Regions from separate parts of the Peribacillus sp. NJ4 genome, predicted to be linked through region 2. Evidence: a T-box and tRNA genes for the amino acid it is inferred to sense, from the RefSeq annotation. Region 2 holds a T-box; the other regions hold tRNA genes.

Region 1 (4,713 bases), 630 kb from region 2:
CACCCTTTTTTTCGCCCTTAGATATCCATTTTCATTTTCCATCCCAGCACCTCCTAAGCTAAATACTTGAATATATTACCATCCTATTCAATATTACCTCATTTATCCCATTTCCATAAAGGGATGAGATGCACAAACGCTAAATCGAGAGCTGGAATTACGGAAGAAGTTCTAAAGATTAACTGCAAAAAAGTCAGTTGGATTTCATTCTATTGTATCCCCGTTCTTCATATGGCTGTATTTTTTCGATCCACAATTCTTCAAGTTTTTTCAATTCCCGTTTAGCATCGAAAATTCCTGTTTCTTTCGGCTTCATTACCTCCAGTACTTCAAAAGAAAAAGCCTCTTTCCCATATTGATTCCACTCACCTTGCAGCACTTTATTGGTGTTTGTTCCCATTTCCAATTCAAATTGTTTCCCCTTCAACGTCTTTAAATTTCTGGTGCTCCCGATAAAGACTTTATTATTTACCGTATTTCTTATTTGGTATACACCCGCTTCAACTTTCGTTTCTTTATATAATTGCTTCAATTCTTTTTTACGATCCATCTTCCTTGCCTCCAGTCATCATTTCTTCAGCCAATATTGGCTCCCATCAGGCTTTCTATCCAAGAATCCATATTCTATTAAATATCTCCTCAAAAGAACATGATCATGATAAACGGCACCCAATATTTGATTGATTTCCTTTTCTTCGTATTTTCGCTCATTTTCAAAACGGTTCATAATTTCTTGGAGAATGATCAGCCTTTGTTTTTCCTTTGGCGGGAAAGACTTTAATGCATCCTTACTGCCTTTAGGGAAATACTTTTTCAGTACAGCCATCTTTTCATCCTCGGTAACGTTATAACGATCATCGACCATCCTTGCTTTTTGATGAAGGGGGATAAATGCCGGTGCATGTTCATCTTTATCTTTCAAAAGTTCCATCAGCGCTAAAAACAACTTAGCCTGACGCTCTTTCTCTTTTAACACAAAGCGATGGTTCCGAATTGTGGAAGGACTTCCAATTCCCATTTCCTCCTGAACCTCAGCATCATTTTTCCCTTGATAAAAAAGGCGAAGGAGACGATTTTGGTGATCAGTAAGCCCTGTAAGTTTTTTATCGAGATCAATCAAGTATTCAAAAACGGAGTTGTGTGCATGTTCAATATGAATTCGCATATACCTCTCAGCTTCATAAAGAACCCCATCTTTCGGGTATACTATCCCCTTTTCAATTGCATTTCCGCATAGTAAACAAATATATTGATGCCCTTCTTCGCTATACCCTTGTTTAAGCTCATCCTGAGATGCACTCCAAAACATTTCAGCGTCCTTCATCAAACAAACACTTCCCCATAAAGTTTATAATATAATAAACATATTATTAATTTGTTTGCTATATGTCAATGTTTTTTCTGATTTATTTATAATTACACTAAAGTATTCAGGCATTGCAAGCAAGGAGTCGGGGGATTGAGCTTTTACTGATTTCAACCAAGTTCATGATTCCATGGCACTATGCCGGTATAATCCATTGAATAATGAGTGTAATTTCCCATGTCGAAATAGAGCCTTCATTGTATAATTATCTATCCTCAATAATATGCTATATAAGCGCGAATAAGCTTAGAGGAGGATTAACATTGAAAGATGAACATGAAGGGATTGTTTCTTCAATCCATAACCCCGATTTACATAAGGCATTACATCATTTATCTGAACAATTCAAGGTATCACTGCCAGAATTACAGGATACGATTGAAATACTTATACAAAACCAATCAAGCGTGCAGCAACTTAGTGAAGAAGATGATAAAAGTTCACCCGTTGAAGAATTGAAGACGGCAATAATCAAAAACCGTGAAACCATTAAAAAAAATCTTCAAACATTAAATAGGACTTGATTAAAATAGAAAAAGGCATCCAATGTTGGATGCCTTTTTTCCATGGCGCAAATGAAATTCGTAGTATAAGTCCTTCGTTAAAGCTCATTAAGTATTAGCTAGGCACAAACTTAAGTATTCCTTCCAGATAAACACCTTGATCTTTTCGTGTGCATTCCCTCAACTTGATTCTTCCTTCTTTTTCTAACTCTTTGGCTAATTGGACTACTTTAGTTCCATCTTCGGATATTTCGACTGAGAAGAAATTGCCCCGAGTGGAAGTTTGAATGAACTTGAACAATCTATCTTTATTCATTTAAACAACTCCTTATTTATAACAAGTTCGACATAAAAAGAGCATCCACCTGCGATAAATATGAAATAAAAAACTTCTTATCGTCAAAACGGGACAATAATGGTTCAAAGGATGCAAATCGAAAGGCATTCTTTCTATATTCATCCCATATTTTCGTTCACTTAAAGCAAAAAGTAAAAAAGCCAAAACCTTTTAAGGTTTTGGCTTTTTTAAGTTAGTGTCCCAGGAGAGATTCGAACTCCCGACCGACGCCTTAGAAGGGCGTTGCTCTATCCAGCTGAGCTACTGAGACATTTATGATATAAGTTGCGGTAAAACTTATGTATTACCTTAACTGTTCCCTTAGGACACTTCTTATTATAGTAGGATATCAAAAGAAAGTCAACGGTTTTTCATAAAAAGTTTTTTTCTTTTTTTATGTACCAGGAAGCGGGGAAAAACGCTTCCTGTTCATTATACATGAATTCATTCCATTTGATAAGCATTTCTTAATTCTTCAACGATTTTTCCTTCAAGGTCATAATAGGTGATTTCAAGTTTGCCTGTTCCCATTTCCAAAATGGCATAGGTTTTCTCTTTTCTTCCACGCGGCTGGCGTATGCTTCCCGGGTTGATGAAGAGCTTGCCGTCAATCGATTCGGAACCTGCAGCGTGGGAGTGACCAAAGCAAATAATATCCGCTTCGGCCTCTTCACTTTTATAAGATAAATTCATCAGGGTCATCTTTATGTTATAGAGATGTCCATGCGTAATGAAGAAACGCTTGCCTGCGATGTACTCCACAATGTCAGTCGGATATGCCGAATCATAATCACAATTCCCACGAACAGCTAAGAAGTCCGCCATGTGGGGATCATTTCTTTCCAATTCTGAATCACCACAATGGATCATGGCAGCAACTTCTTGTTTATGACGGTCGATTATCATGCTTATTTCATGAGTTAGGCCATGACTGTCACTCATTATTAGCACTTTCATCGTCACATTCCTTCTTCCCTTTTTAGAAATAAATCAAGTTTTTCATCTAGGGCCCTCAATGCGTGGGCACGGTGGCTGATTTGGTTTTTTTCCTCTTTTGTCAATTCGGCGTTTGTTTTACCCTGTTCTTTAACAAAAAAGATTGGATCATAACCAAATCCATTCGTTCCTGAAGGCTGTTCTGTAATCAAACCTTCCATCGTTCCCGAAACCGTAATCGTTTCCTGGTTGGGTGACGCGAGGGCCAAGGCGCAATAGAATCTCGCTGTTCTTTCCTCTTCCGGGACGCCTTCCAGTTCCCCGAGGACTTTTTCCGTGTTCGCTTCATCACTCTTGGACTCTCCAGCATAGCGGGCAGAATATACGCCCGGACGGCCATCCAATGCATCTACAATCAATCCGGAATCATCCGCAATGACAAAGTGGCCTAGCTGATGGGCTATGGCCTCTGCTTTCAGTATTGCATTTTCTTCAAAGGTTGTACCTGTTTCCTCCACATCCGGTGCATCCGGTACATCGAGAAGCGTTTTGACTTCATATCCTTTAGCAGAGAACAAGCTTTCGAATTCCTTGGCTTTCCCTTTATTTTTCGTTGCAATGATTACTGTCTTCATTTTTTCATTTCACCCTTTTTTATTTTATCGGCATGAGAGCCCTTTTGGGGCAAAGCAAGAATTTGCTGTAACTTGTTATATGTAAAAGCCACTTCTTCTCCAGTGCCAAACGGATGAATTCAGCGCTGCCTTTCATAATCAACAACGGCCGCTGAATTTTCCTGATAAGTTAAGTCTAACACAACTCCCTCATCTGCAATAACCCGAAACTTATAAACTAACGTTTGTAATTTTCACTATGTTCAATATGGATATTAACTTTTATGTTATTTATTGAAGTCTTATCAAAGGAATTTATAATTTTATTATCCCACTTATTGACATGGTATCTGTATGCCTTTTCACTTATGTTAAAAAGGTCTGTATTGATTTCCCCCCCCGTCTCCAATGTCTTCAAAATATCTTGCTTAACTTTTATTTCTACTTTTTTTTCGATTTTTCCCATATCCAAGTTATCTATATTTTGTTTCAATATTCCATTTGCTCTAACCTCTAAATCATACAAAGGTTTCTTTTGTTGTTCCAATACTATGATGTTTGTTTTGGGATCCATGATTTCAACACTTACCTTTTGTTTGTCCAGAGAAAAAAACATTACTGTCGCCTTGTTTTCAACCCATTTTAAACCGATCAAATCTTGTTTACTTACGAACCCTTTGTATTGTTGTTTTGATAATACATAGCCGCCATTCAACGATGGTATCTTTTTTTCTTTCCCGTCCTCTGAATAATGATGCTCATTTATGACCATAGAGGGAATTAAAATGGAACCAACCGGTTGATAAAATTCCGAAACCAGTTCACTGAATTTTAACGGGGAAATAAAATAGTTCTCATTAATAAGGGTCTCTGGCCTTTGAATGATCGTGAATAAGTTAGGAAGATTAAAGAAACTATCACTGTCAAACACCTTTTTAATATCCTCGTTTGTAACAA
Region 2 (4,713 bases):
TCTTGCAGGTTCCTGAATCAATACCGTAAGTACTACAAAACACTCTTGATTGAAACATTGGAAACTACATTTACCGTGCAGCATCTGGAAAACAAAGTAGTATCACTGCACCAGGGTTGCCTTAGGAAATGGATCACTATTCAATCATTCTTACACTCCGAATGCGCCGTTCGATTATAATCCAGAAGATTTAACGATAGACTTTTATGCACATAAAGATATAAAGGCTGGCGTGGAAATCACGATTGAAATGATGATAAATCCCCTTATGGTTTTATGTCATCGAGTGGGGTTTTTTGCCATTTCATTTAAAAAGAATCCATTTTGATCAATCTTTCTTCAAAATGGATTCTTTATTCGTTTTAACTTTACATTTTAGTCGGCGCTGAAATTCCCAATAAACTTAGCGCATCCTTTAATACTATCGCTACGGAGAAAGCGAATGAGAGCTTCATTTGTTTCCATTCATCTTCAACCAAGATTTTCGTATGTGCATAATACTTATTGAATGCGCGTGATAACTGCAAGCTGAATTTCGCGATTTGTGATGGGTCGGCTTGTTCAAATGATTTTTGGACAATGATTGGATATTGCTCCAGCAGCTGGAGTACTGACCAAGCATATTCACCTAAAGCTTCAAATTGGATGGCCTGCTCTTTATATTCACCTTTTTCAAGCAATGATGAAATTCGCGCAAATGTGTACTGTACATAAGGACCCGTTTCTCCCTCAAAATTCATCATTTGCTCTAATGAAAAATCAATATCGTTCATGCGGTGATTTTTTAAATCATTAAAGATTACCGCACCGACACCAACCTGTTTCGCAACCAGTTCTTTCTGTTCAAGTGCCTGATTTTTTTCTTCGATATTGCGCTTTGCAGTTTCGATTGCCTCTGCCAATACATCCGCAAGCAGCACGACTTTCCCTTTACGTGTCGACATTTTCTTACCGTCTTTTAACATCATGCCAAAGGCTACGTGCTGTAAGTCATTTGACCAATCGTAACCCATTTTCCCAATGACGTTAAAGAGTTGTTTAAAGTGCAGGGATTGTTCGTTTCCTACAACGTAAAATGTTTTCTTTGCATCATACTGCTTTTTACGATACAGTGCTGCTGCTAAATCACGCGTCGCATATAGTGTCGCACCATCCGTTTTCGTAATCAAGCAAGGCGGCATATCTTCCAATTCCACGACATAAGCACCTTCGGAAAGGGTAAGTAAGCCTTTTTCATTCAATTCCTCGACAACAACATCCATTTTATCATTGTAAAACGCTTCGCCAGCATAGGAATCAAAACGGATGCCCAATAAATCATAAATCGTATCGAATTCTTTTAGAGACGCATCCCTGAACCATTTCCATAGTGCCAGTGCCTCCTCGTCTCCATCTTCAAGCGACTTGAAGCTAGCGCGTGCTTGGTCATTCAACGATTCATCCGTTTCAGCCATAGCATGGAACTTCACATAGATTTTCAATAATTCTTGAATCGGGGAAGCTTCGATTGCCTCTTTGTCTCCCCACAGCTTATACGCGACAATCAATTTGCCGAATTGCGTGCCCCAATCCCCTAAATGATTAATACGCACGGCATTATAGCCATTTTTTTCAGCAATGTTAGCCAGTGCATTCCCTATGACCGTTGAGCGTAAGTGCCCCATGGAAAAAGGCTTGGCAATATTCGGGGATGAATAATCAATCACGACATTTTCCTGTACAGGCTGCTTCGAACCATACTGCTCCTTCTCACTTAATATGGTTTGCAGCACATTTTCCGTCACCATCTTTTGATTGACGAAGATATTCAGATAGCCACCCACTACGTTCACTTCGTGGATCAAATGACCGGTTAATTGTTCAGCTATTTCAGACGCAATAACTTGAGGTGATTTTTTAAATTTTTTTGCAAGTGTAAAGCATGGAAAGGCGACATCACCTAACTCCATTAATTTAGGCTTTTCCATTAATTTTTCTATTTCGCTTGCTGGCAATTCATTGTTTAAAGCAGTTGAAATTAATGCTGCAATTGTTTTATTCATCGTCATTTTCCCTCCTAAAAAAACAAAAAAGCCCCCGTCTCTAAATAAGAGACGAGAGCATGGATTCCCGTGGTACCACTCTAGTTGCCACAAATCGTGACCACTTTCCATTGTTAACGGGGTGACTCCCCGATGTTCCCTACTAAACGTTTCAAGAAATTTCTCCAAAGTGCGCTTCATTCATCCGTCCTGCATTAGGCTCACACCATCCCTAACTCGCTTTCCATTTCAAAATGAACTACTCTCTTTATCACAGAATTTTCAATATATGATTTAATCCATCGTACACAATTTAAAAATACGTGTCAACACAGGATTTCAGATCCAACCGGTTATTAAGTCTCAATATGACTAACCAGCCGGTAACTTCATTTTATCCTTGATGGTTGAAAAATATTTCCTTACGGTACCAATTGGGTTTCTTTGCTGATTAGATGGTTCATTTGTGGTTTGACCATCGGCTAACAGGCCTAACACTCCCATTTCCCGGGTATTATTGTTGGAAGACTCATCTGTAAGTTCGGGGGAGTATATACGCTTGCCATCCATTATGCTGCGAATCGAGCAGGCTAACTCTTCGCTCGGGCCATCCTTCAATAAATAACCACTTACATTAGCTTTTAACGCAAGTTGAAAATAACCAGTCCTTCGAAATGTCGTTAATATAATCACTTTGCATTCAAATGACTTTAAAGCTTCTGCTGCCTCAAGTCCGCTCATTACAGGCATCTCCATATCCATGATACAAACATCAGGCTGTAATTGGTTCACAAGAGTGATCGCTTCTTCTCCATTACTGGCTTGCCCGACAATTTCTATATCTTCTTCAAGATTGAGTAGAGAACTTATTGCCTCTAACAGCATTTGCTGATTCTCTGCAATGACAATTCGAATCATTTTAAGTTCTCTCCTTTATCGAGTCGCTTATATGAAGTAAAGACTCCCCCAAATCCAAGGATTATTAAGGGAGTCTGAAATGATACATGAACGTTACAGTTCAGATTTCACTTGAGCGGAAACGCTTTTTTTCGTTAAATATTTTATGTCTTTGAAACCGATAAAATTCTTGGATTCCTCATCCCATAAACGGAAACGGAGTGAGCGCAAGCTCGTAGCAAGAGTAATCGTTGGTACGTTCTCTAATGGCTGCGTATTATTGTGCGCCATTTCCAATTTATAGTTAGGTACCCTTGGACTTAAATGGTGAACATGATGGTAACCGATATTACCAGTAAGGAACTGCATCAGTTTTGGAAGCTTATAAAAAGAACTTCCTTCCACTGCTGCCAATACATATTCCCACTCCTCATTTTCTTCAAAATAAGAGTCCTCAAATGTATGCTGGACGTAAAACAGCCAAATGCCCACTGAACCAGAAATCATGAAAATGGAACCTTGTACTAAAAGAAACGACTGCCAACCTACTGCCAGGCAAAGTAATGCCACTAAAACAACGATTATTGCATTCGTCAAATAAGTATTCATTTTTTCCTTCTTTCTAGCACCTTTACGGTTAAATCTATTTTTAAGAAGGAAAACATAAATTGGACCTATTCCAAACATAACCAATGGATTGCGATAAAAACGATAGGCAAAACGAAGCTTAAGCGGTGCAGCCAAATATTCATCCACCGTAAGGGTCCAAATGTCTCCTGTACCCCGCTTATCTAAATTACCGCTTGTTGCGTGATGCACAGAATGCTCATGCCCCCATTGATCAAAAGGGAATAAAGTCAAAACACCCATGATTGTCCCGACTATTCTATTCGCACGGCGGCTTTTGAAAAATGAATGATGCGTACAATCATGAAAAATAATGAAAATTCTTGTCAGGAAGCCAGCAGCCAACACAGCTGGAATTAAAGTTAACCAATAAGAAACGGAAAGACTTATATATGCTAGGTACCATAAAATGATGAACGGTCCCAATGTATTGATGATCTGCCATATACTTTCCTTTGTCGTTGATTGTTCAAAAGGAGCAATTTGTTTTCTCAAGTTTTTAGTGTTTTGTATAGTCATTAATCAATTGCACTTCCTTTTATTTGTCGTTATTTCATATTATAAAGAAATCAACCTTAAATTATTAGTACCAGGTGTCATGACTAGAAGATGACAAATGTCATGTACAAGTTTTTCTTTAGCCTGCACATACATGAAAACCTTACCCAAAAACAAAAACGAGAAAACGCCAACCAGTGACAACTGGTTAACCTGTTCATAAATATCGGATTTCGATATCGTTCTCCAATAAGGCTTGGCAACATTTTTTGACAATACAACAGTAGTAAAATGATTTTAGAGAGATGTTTATTATCGACAAATGCTACTTATGATAGGCTTGGACTATAAGGATTTACCAGTTAAAAAACTGTAAAGGGGGATTAAAATGGATAAGGAAATCGAAAAAATAATTGTAAAATCATTTTTCACCAAAAGGCTCCAAGATAGAGTTCTGTTCGAATTGTCTTCAAATAAGAAACGCAAAGATGCCTTAAGTCGACTTTGTCATACTTACAGAACAACTCTTCGTGAAGAATATATCATTGAGATCCCAAAACCTAATTCAGATCCAGTAGATATAGCAAAGTTACTGAAACAGAATGGTGCTGAAGACTCTTGTTATGTAATATCCTGGGATAAAGATATTGATGGTAAGGAGCTCCCCTTA
Region 3 (4,713 bases), 570 kb from region 2:
AGTTTTCCCACCTGCCACAGTTATCACTCGCTTTTCAGGGCTAAGATCATCTAACTGGATGCCGACCGTCAAAACTTTATGAACAACTTTTCCGTTTTCATCGTAATAATAACCGAATGCTTCTCCTACAGCATTTCCATCTAACAGCTTCTTTAACATTTCTGGCGGAGAATTTCTTCTCTCTGCCATCGCCATGGCGTCACCAATTCCATGAATGATCATATCGGCAGATTTGATTTGGGAAATCACTTCTTTGATTGCAGGTTCCTTCATGAAGGAAGCATAAACCTCACCGCTTAATTGATCGGGTACATATAACACTCTGTATGAGGCCTGCGCCTTCTGTGCCATTTTTTCGACAATCGTATTAGCCTGATTCTGCACCGCTTCACCAATGCCCCCGCGTGCTGGGACAAATGTCAATTTCTTCGATGCTTCATCAGGTGACAGCGAATCAGCCACTTCGGCCATTGTCGATCCACCCGTAACCGCTATGATATTCTTTGAATTCCATTCTCGTTTCATACGGTTTGCACAAGCTTTACCCAATTCTTTTTTCACCCATGGGGTCTCGTCACAATTTCCTGAGACAATAATGACCTCGTCCACTTGCAACAAATCCTGCAATTGCCGTTCCATTATGTCTATACCCATTACTTCACGCATTATTCCTTCTAACTTATCCAGGATTTCAATCCCTTCATCAGTCAGCGACATGCCAGAACTGAATATGTTAACCAGGTTCTGACTTTTCAGAAAATCAACCTCGCTCCTAAGCGTCCGCTCTGTCAAATTAAGGCTTACGGCCAGACTTCGCCTTCCAACTGGCTGCATCATTTTGATATAACGCAGGATATCATATCTTTTTTGCATAACCATAAGGAAATCAGGTAATAATTTTCTTTGTACCTCGAGTAATGTACGCATATTTAAAACTCCTAAAAAAGTTAAGTTGGACACATAATGTCCCACGTAGTCATTTTCTGTCCCACTTAAAACAAAAAAATATTCCTGCTACATATTTTATTCTAGCAGGAACGGAATGTTTCTTCAAATGATTTGAAAAATTATTTTTCCAAAAGCCTATTTAGAGCTGATTTATCAACATTTCCGAATTGAACGATATCATCTTTCCATTCTACAACAGGGATCATCAAGCCGAATTTCTCAAGCAAATCATCATCGGTATGGATATCGATTTCCTTATATCCTATGCCTGACTCAAATTTCACTTCTTCAAGTATCTGCTTGGCCTTATCACATAATGGACATTTATCCCGACTATATAAAACAAACGCATTTGATTCCAAACCACTCATCCTTTTCAATCATATCTTTTTCGTTTAGATGAAGAAGGGATTCCTAATTGTTCCCGGTATTTGGCAACGGTTCGACGTGCGAGGATAATTCCATGCTCCGCTTTCAATCGTTCCGCCAAGTCTTGATCCGAAAGCGGCTTTTGTTTATTTTCACCATTGATGGCTGCCTGGAGGCTCTTTTTTGCTTGCATGCCCGACATATCCTCATCAAGGCCGACTGACTGTAAAGAAGTAGTGAAAAATATCCGCATCTCTATCGTGCCAAATGGCGTCTGCACGTATTTCCCTTTAACGGCCCGGCTTACTGTGGACTCATGTATACCAAGCTCGTCGGCGACTTCCTTCATCGTCATCGGCTTCAAATAGTTCAAGCCATGATGAAAGCACGCCGGCTGTTTTTCGACGATGCATTGAATAACCTTCAGTATCGTTTCTTTTCTCTGTTGGATCCCTCTAGAGATCCATTGATACTCCTGCCACTTATCCTGGATAAACTTTTGCACTCCCTGGTCCTTATGGCTCTTCATTCGGTTTAAATACCCTTTATCCACATTAAGATTGGGAGAGTTGCCGTCATAGTTCCCGACAAGCAGTATCCCATCACGAACTTCCACGACCACGTCCGGCACTATATAAGAAGGTTTTTCCTGAAAAAATAGTGAAGCTGGACGCGGGTTCAACGTCTGGACATAATCAAATACTTCTTGAATCTCCTTCATTGTAACACCGATTTTCTTACTTAAGTCTTTCCAACGCTTTTCAGCAAAATCGAGGAAATGGTTTTCTATGATCGATTCTGCCAGCTGATTCACCCCTTCTGCTTTTACCTGAAGCAAAAGGCACTCTTGGAGATTTCTTGCTGCAATTCCATGTGGCTCGAGTTGCTGTAAAATCGAAAGGCTCTCTTCCAACACGACTGAAGAAATCCCTGGAACACATATATCCTCCAGCTGAGTCCTTAAGTAACCGTTTTCATCAAGATTATGAATTAATAGCAGCATTGCCTTCTGCTGCTCACCGGAAAGTTGCTGGTGATTCACCTGGGACATGACATGCTGTTCAAGCGATAGAGTATCTTCACTGATCTGTTCAATCCAATAGTTGGCATCATACGTATTTTTAAGAGTACGTTTACCCTTTTTCCGGTCAAAGGTTGGCTGAAATAAAGCCGATGTTGGCTGATCTAGGGACAGTAATGGATTTTCCGCCATTTTATTTTCTAAGAAAGCCGATAGCTCCTGTGAGGAGTATTGCAGCAATGTAATAGCCTGCATTAGCTCCTGGGTCATTGCCATCTTTAATGTTTGCTGTTGAAAAAGTCCTGCTTTCATATTCATACTCATCGATTCATCCCTCCCCCACTCCATTCTACATTATCAGGAGAAAATTCTACACAAAAACCCATGAAAACGCTTACGTTTTTTTCTGAATAGTGTATTTGTTTTAAATACTATATGTTAGAAATGTAATTTTCACAACTACTTTTATTGAAAAATCACCATTTTTCAAAGGGGTGGGCCAATATTTTCCAAAAAAGCTGACATAGCAAGATTCGATGGAATTTTACGGAAATCGAGTAAATCCATCAAAAACCGCAAGAACCCAATTGATGCAACCTTTTAAAAATGGCCAATAAAAAATCCCCCACTTTATTAAGCAGAAGATTGGTAATGCCCTCGGCAGGAATCGAACCTGCATTTCAAGCTTCGGAGGCTTGCGTTCTATCCGTTGCACTACGAGGGCGTAATAGAAAATATTTTTTCGACAGACTTCATTATATGATAGAATCCCATCCTTTGCAAGGGTTATCAGGTTTAAAAATTCGCCTTTTGGGTATTATGGGTAATGTGGAAATTCATCCCTGTGCGGCATAATATATAAAGTAATCTATCAGGAAGGAGCCTTGGCCAGAAAATTGTCGAACAAATTATCCATTATAGGGTTTGTTTTGTTTGACCTAAATTGACCAAAAAGTGTATCATACATACATAAAGAATTTAAATGATTCTCTTAATCGAAGGAGGAAATGAACATGAATTTAATTCCTACAGTTATCGAACAAACAAGTCGTGGGGAGCGTGCCTACGATATTTACTCCCGTTTATTAAAGGACCGGATCATTATGCTAGGAAGTGCAATTGACGATAATGTTTCCAACTCAATTGTAGCTCAATTACTATTTTTAGAAGCAGAAAATCCTGAAAAAGATATCACTCTATATATCAACAGCCCCGGTGGAAGCATCACTTCCGGTATGGCCATTTACGATACTATGCAATATATCAAACCTAATGTATCCACTGTATGCATCGGTATGGCTGCTTCCATGGGTGCATTCCTATTGGCAGCTGGTGAAAAAGGCAAACGTTATGCGTTGCCAAATAGTGAAGTCATGATTCACCAACCACTTGGAGGAGCTCAAGGTCAAGCTACTGAAATTGAAATTGCAGCCCGCCGTATCCTTCACTTGAAAGATAAACTGAACCAAATATTAGCAGAACGTACTGGTCAACCTATTGAAGTCCTTCAAAGAGATACGGAGCGTGATAACTTCATGACTTCCGAAAGGGCTCTTGAATATGGATTGATTGACAAAGTAATCACACGCAGCGCTCTTGATGATAAAAAAGACTCTAAATAATAATTATTATACAAAAGCTCCGGAAGCCGTCTTAAGCGACTTTCGGAGCTTTTTTTCTTAATCTGAAAAATCATAAAAGAAAAGGATGCACTTTTAGGCATCCTCTTTTTTTAACCCTCTTGCTGAACGAACTCTTCCAATGCCTCTAATGCTTCTTTTTCATCGCGTCCTTCGACGATTAACTTCACGGACACGCCAGAACTGATGGCAAGGCTCATTAATCCCATTATACTTTTTGCATTCACTTTCTTTCCTTCTTTTTCAAGAAAAACATCTGAATGAAAGCGGTTAGCTTCTTGTACAAAAAGAGCCGCCGGCCGGGCTTGTAAACCCGTTTTCAATTTTACCTCAACTTGTTTTTCCACCATCTTGATCTCCCCTGTTAGCTTTATTTTTTCGCAGAAATAGCCTCTCCCCCACGGAGCCTGTCAGCTATTTCATCAATCTTTCGCAATCTGTGATTAATTCCGGACTTACTGATGTTTCCTCCGGATACCATTTCTCCAAGTTCCTTTAAGGTTATATCCTGAAATGCTATCCTAAGCTCCGCAATTTCCCGAAGCTTATCCGGTAAAATGCTTAGTCCCACCGTATCCTCAATGTAATGGATATTTTCAACCTGGCGCAATGAGGCACCAATCGTTTTGTTCAAATTGGCTGTTTCACAATTCACAAGTCGATTCACTGAATTACGCATATCACGGACAATCCGTACATCCTCGAACCTTAATAAAGCTGAATGGGCACCAACTA
Region 4 (4,713 bases), 810 kb from region 2:
AGGTTCTTTCAGCCGTGAAGGGGAAAAGGGCAGAAGTGGTGGAAGTAAACAAAGCACATAAGAAAAGTTTTGCCCCTTCTTTATATGATTTAACGGAACTTCAAAGGGACGCCAATAAGAAATTTGGTTATTCGGCGAAAGAGACGTTATCGATCATGCAGCGCTTATATGAAAGCCATAAAGTCTTGACGTATCCAAGGACGGATTCACGCTTTTTATCAACGGATTTGGTTGATACGCTAAAAGAAAGATTACAGGCTGTCAGCATTAAACCATATGCCCAGTATACATCAAGGATCCTGCGTAGCCCGATTAAGGCCAATAAATCGTTCGTGGATGATAGCAAGGTCTCGGATCACCATGCGATCATCCCCACTGAGCAGACTCCGCTACCGGGAAAACTGAGCGACAAAGAATCTAAAATCTATGATTTGGTCGTTAAAAGGTTTCTTGCCGTATTAATGCCGCCTTTTGAATATGAGCAAACGACCGTCACCGCAAAAATGGGACAGGAGACGTTCATGGCAAAAGGGAAGGTCGTCCTGAAATCAGGCTGGAAGGAAGTCTATGATCACCAATTTGACGAGGAAGAAGCTAAAGATGGCCTTGCTGAGCAACTGCTTCCGAACGTTCAAAAAGGTGACAGTTTATCCATTTCGACTGTGAAACAAACAGAGGGTGAAACGAAACCACCAGAGCCGTTCAATGAAGGGTCGCTTCTTTCGGCAATGGAAAACCCTGCTCGTTTCATGGCAGGGGAAAGCAAGGAACTCATTAAGACTCTGGGTGAAACTGGCGGGATTGGGACTGTTGCAACACGTGCTGACGTTATTGAAAAATTGTTCAATAGCTTCCTGATTGAAAAGAGAGGGAAGGGCCTTCATGTAACTTCGAAAGGTAAACAACTCCTTCAATTGGCACCTGAAGACTTACGATCTCCAGCACTGACAGCTCAATGGGAGCAAAAGTTAACAGCGATTGCCAAAGGACAGCTACCAAAACAGGCATTCATCGGCGATATGCGCGACTATGCCAAAAATATCGTACAAGAAATCAAAAATAGTGACCAAAAGTTCAAGCATGATAACGTGTCAGGAACGAAATGTCCTGATTGCGGCAAGCTGATGCTTGAAGTGAATAGTAAAAAGGGAAAAATGCTTGTCTGTCAGGATCGTGAATGTGGCCACAAAAAAGGTGTTTCACGTGTAACAAATGCCAGATGTCCACAATGTCACAAAAAGATGGAAATGCGCGGTCAAGGAGAAGCACAGACATTCACCTGTAAATGCGGTTTTCACGAAAAACTTTCTTCTTACAATAAACGAAGAGGGCAAAATAAAAATCAAAAAGTATCAAAAAATGAAGTCTCCAATTATATGAAAAAGCAAAATAAAGAAGAGCCGATCAATACTGCCTTAGCGGATGCTTTGGCCAAACTGAAATTCGATAAATAAAAGAAAAGGGTCCTTCACTTTTAGCTTAATAGTGAAAGGGCCCTTTTTTATGGGGTTATTTGCATGGGGCAGGGTGGGCAAATTTCCTTGTCGGCAGGTCCATCTTTCCAGACAAAAGATTGCCGCTTGATGAAGTGGCGAAATTCATATAAAAGTAAAAGATAGCAGAAAAGGATGGAGCATTCGCTCCATCCTTTTCCATATATCACTGCTTCGGTTAAATTTCATTCAGTACGGTGCCGTGTAATTCATATTCAAGTGTTTCGTCAGTTGTGTGTGTGTGTTTATCCGTATCTGCTAGTGTAAGCGTACTGAATGTCTGCTGATCACCCGGACTGAAAATTGCTTCATCATTCTCTGGATTCCATAGGTTGTAAATACTCATGATCAGTATCGTCCTCCTTTGGGCGAGAAGACTAGTAATTCCCTTTTTGGTTATCGACTAACTCTTCAATTGACTCTAACGCTGATCACCGGGACTAAACACCGCTGCGTCATTCTCTTTGTTCCATTGGCCTCTGATTGTACTCATCGTGCACATCATCTCCTTTGGTGAGAATGTCTTACAGTATTTATCTACCCGGATGGGACAGGTTAAAACATATATTTCAAAAAAATATTACTTTTCTGCGGATATTTATATCGAAAAACATCATTAATTAAAACTTCTCTTTAAACAGAGTCAAAAAGTTTTGAACGAAAATTAAATGGTTAATCTCATAATGTATTGATCGCCGATACTTCCGGCTTTTCTCATACCGGTATCTAGAAATCCGACCTTTACATTGGAAGCCCCTCAAAAGCCTAAATAGGTAAGGCCATACCAACAGAAAAAACCCTGTTACGACGCGGAGGTACCGCATTGTAACAGGGTTTTAAAATTAGCGTCCCAGATAGGAATCGAACCTACGACCTACAGCTTAGGAGGCTGTCGCTCTATCCTGCTGAGCTACTGGGACATATAAAAAAAGTCGACGACTTATTTATTATATTTCTTATAGGCAAACTTTTCAAGTTAATAGCAATAATAATTATGAAAAAAATCATCTAAATGCTTAGCTGGTCTCTTGTTTCTGTATTTCCTTTTTTTTCGTAAAATGGAATACTTTATTATTTGCTGGTTTTCTGGTACTATTATACTAGAAAAAAATAGGAGAATGATAGTGAGAAAATACAGAGTTTTACTGTTTGTGGCATTGCTGGGGATGTTAATTTTACCTGCATGCTCACAAGGGATTTTAGAGGGTATAGGCAAAAAGACGGCTGCGCCGATTGCGGAAGATGACATTGAAGTGGTTGAGGCAGCGGAGAATGGCACCGGACAGGATTCAAAGGACGACCCGGAACAAATCGATACGAGAAACTGGATAAGGGCCGATTCCGCGGTTCAGTTTCCAATATTGATGTATCATAGCATTTCTGAAGGTAATGGCCTTCGGGTTCCAAGAGAGGAATTCCAATCACAAATGACTTGGCTTCGGGAGAATGGTTACTATACATTATCCCCTAAAGAAGCATTCCTCGTTTTAACCGAAAATCGGATGCCAAGTGATAAGTGCGTCTGGCTTACTTTTGATGATGGCTATACAGATAACTACACGGAGGCTTTCCCCATATTAAAAGAATATGATATGAAAGCAACCATCTTCATGATCGGGAAGTCCATTGATAAAGGTCATCACCTGACTGAAACTCAAATGTTGGAGATGAGCAGGAATGGGATTTCGATCGAAAGTCATACTATCAACCATTTGGAGCTGAACCGGATGACGGCAGAGCAGCAAGAATCGGAAATGGTTCAGTCGAAGGAGCTATTCGACCGTATCCTCGATCAGGACACGACAGTAATTTCCTATCCGGTTGGCCGGTATAACGAAGAGAGTCTATGGGTGTCAGAAGAAGCTGGATACAAGATGGCAGTCACCACCGAACCTGGAGGAGCTTCAAGGGACCAAGGGATGCATTCCCTGCATAGGGTTCGGATTTCACCGGGATTATCAGTCGAGGGATTTGCGTCCCTGATTGAAAATGCTTCTAATCACTGAAGGTGGACGGGTCATTTCGAGGCAAGTCAGAAAAATCATATAATAATCGATTCTTACATGGTGTATAATGAAAGGCAGTGAAAATTATATACATATGAACGATTTGGTGTCTTAATGACTTAATAGGGAAGTTGGTGAAATGCCAGCGCGGTCCCGCCACTGTATATGGGAGCCAACGGATGTTTACCACTGTATGAGATATGGGAAGGTGCCGTTGATGATGACCATGAGCCAGGAGACCTGCCAAAATTCGTACACCTGTAACCTACGCGGATGGGAAGGTGTGTGGCAGACCCTAAAGAGTCCGTAATTATATTGTTGCCATACAAGCATCTTCCGTTTAACGGGAGGTGCTTTTGTTTTGGGGTGCATCTTCCGATAATGCGTTTTGTTTATTAGGTGTGAAGAAATTAAAAGAAAAAAAGATTGTGGGGAATGAAAATGAAGAAGATTTTTGGTCTGATACTGGTGATGTTGCTGACTGCAGGTATGATGGTTGGCTGTAGCGAAGCTACTAATGAAGGAAAAGAAAAGCAGGAAACGAATCATGCCAAACAGGAAGTTTTCCCGATTACGATTAAAGATGCAACAGGCGAAAAGGTGACGATAGAACAAAAACCGAAGAAAATCGTTTCGTTGATACCAAGTAATACGGAAGTTGTCTTTGCACTTGGCTTGGGTAAAAAGGTTGTTGGTGTTTCCGACTATGATAATTATCCGGAAGAAACGAAAGAAATTGAAAAAGTTGGCGGAATGGAAATGAACACGGAGATGATTGTCTCTTTGAAGCCCGACCTTGTTCTTGCCCATGCATCCAGTGCCCATAATTCGAATGAGGGTTTACAGCAGCTTAAGGATGCTGGAATTGATGTCCTCGTAGTCAATGATGCACAAAGCTTTGACCAAGTCTATGATTCTATTGATATGATTGGACAGGCAACAGGGGAACATGAAAAGGCAAAAGGAATCGTTACGGACATGAAAACGAAGCTCAAGGATATTCAGGAAAAAGCCAAATCTGTAAAGGAAGCGGATAGGAAGACCGTTTTTGTGGAGGTTTCTCCGTCACCTGAGATATATACACCTGGAAAAAATACCTTCATGAATGAAATGCTTCAAATTATTTCAGCGGAAAATGCAGCTGCTGAATTGGATGGATGGGCAAAAATTGATGAAGAGTCGATGATCGCTGCAAATCCGGATGTCATCATTAC

Evidence for each region. The T-box of region 2 lies ahead of argS (arginine--tRNA ligase). A T-box ahead of a tRNA ligase gene usually reads a tRNA of that ligase, here a tRNA-Arg.
Region 1: it encodes a tRNA-Arg, which carries the amino acid that the T-box ahead of argS (arginine--tRNA ligase) is inferred to sense. The anticodon was not compared.
Region 3: it encodes a tRNA-Arg, which carries the amino acid that the T-box ahead of argS (arginine--tRNA ligase) is inferred to sense. The anticodon was not compared.
Region 4: it encodes a tRNA-Arg, which carries the amino acid that the T-box ahead of argS (arginine--tRNA ligase) is inferred to sense. The anticodon was not compared.

The regions. Positions count from the first base shown of each region.
Region 1 is NZ_JAUCFQ010000001.1:1,658,850-1,663,562, reverse strand. Features, by position in the region: gene QUF94_RS08360 (2TM domain-containing protein) at 1-42, opposite strand, end outside; gene QUF94_RS08355 (GIY-YIG nuclease family protein) at 194-550, opposite strand; gene QUF94_RS08350 (DUF2087 domain-containing protein) at 569-1,324, opposite strand; gene QUF94_RS08345 (hypothetical protein) at 1,630-1,890, shown strand; gene QUF94_RS08340 (hypothetical protein) at 1,985-2,185, opposite strand; tRNA gene QUF94_RS08335 (tRNA-Arg) at 2,404-2,477, opposite strand; gene QUF94_RS08330 (metallophosphoesterase) at 2,651-3,163, opposite strand; gene QUF94_RS08325 (XTP/dITP diphosphatase) at 3,166-3,777, opposite strand; gene QUF94_RS08320 (Ger(x)C family spore germination protein) at 3,995-4,713, opposite strand, start outside.
Region 2 is NZ_JAUCFQ010000001.1:1,028,225-1,032,937, reverse strand. Features, by position in the region: partial or broken gene QUF94_RS05240 (SET domain-containing protein-lysine N-methyltransferase) at 110-328, shown strand; gene argS (arginine--tRNA ligase) at 369-2,048, opposite strand; T-box leader at 2,087-2,305, opposite strand; gene QUF94_RS05230 (response regulator) at 2,394-2,939, opposite strand; gene desA (Delta(5) desaturase DesA) at 3,033-4,064, opposite strand; gene QUF94_RS05220 (hypothetical protein) at 4,104-4,319, opposite strand; gene QUF94_RS05215 (hypothetical protein) at 4,432-4,713, shown strand, end outside.
Region 3 is NZ_JAUCFQ010000001.1:460,723-465,435, reverse strand. Features, by position in the region: gene QUF94_RS02275 (sugar-binding transcriptional regulator) at 1-927, opposite strand, end outside; gene QUF94_RS02270 (glutaredoxin family protein) at 1,068-1,319, opposite strand; gene rpoN (RNA polymerase factor sigma-54) at 1,325-2,662, opposite strand; tRNA gene QUF94_RS02260 (tRNA-Arg) at 2,991-3,062, opposite strand; gene clpP (ATP-dependent Clp endopeptidase proteolytic subunit ClpP) at 3,352-3,960, shown strand; gene QUF94_RS02250 (HPr family phosphocarrier protein) at 4,071-4,328, opposite strand; gene whiA (DNA-binding protein WhiA) at 4,349-4,713, opposite strand, start outside.
Region 4 is NZ_JAUCFQ010000001.1:220,835-225,547, forward strand. Features, by position in the region: gene QUF94_RS01090 (DNA topoisomerase III) at 1-1,454, shown strand, start outside; gene QUF94_RS01095 (hypothetical protein) at 1,672-1,839, opposite strand; tRNA gene QUF94_RS01100 (tRNA-Arg) at 2,340-2,413, opposite strand; gene QUF94_RS01105 (polysaccharide deacetylase family protein) at 2,660-3,499, shown strand; cobalamin riboswitch at 3,587-3,761, shown strand; gene QUF94_RS01110 (ABC transporter substrate-binding protein) at 3,941-4,713, shown strand, end outside.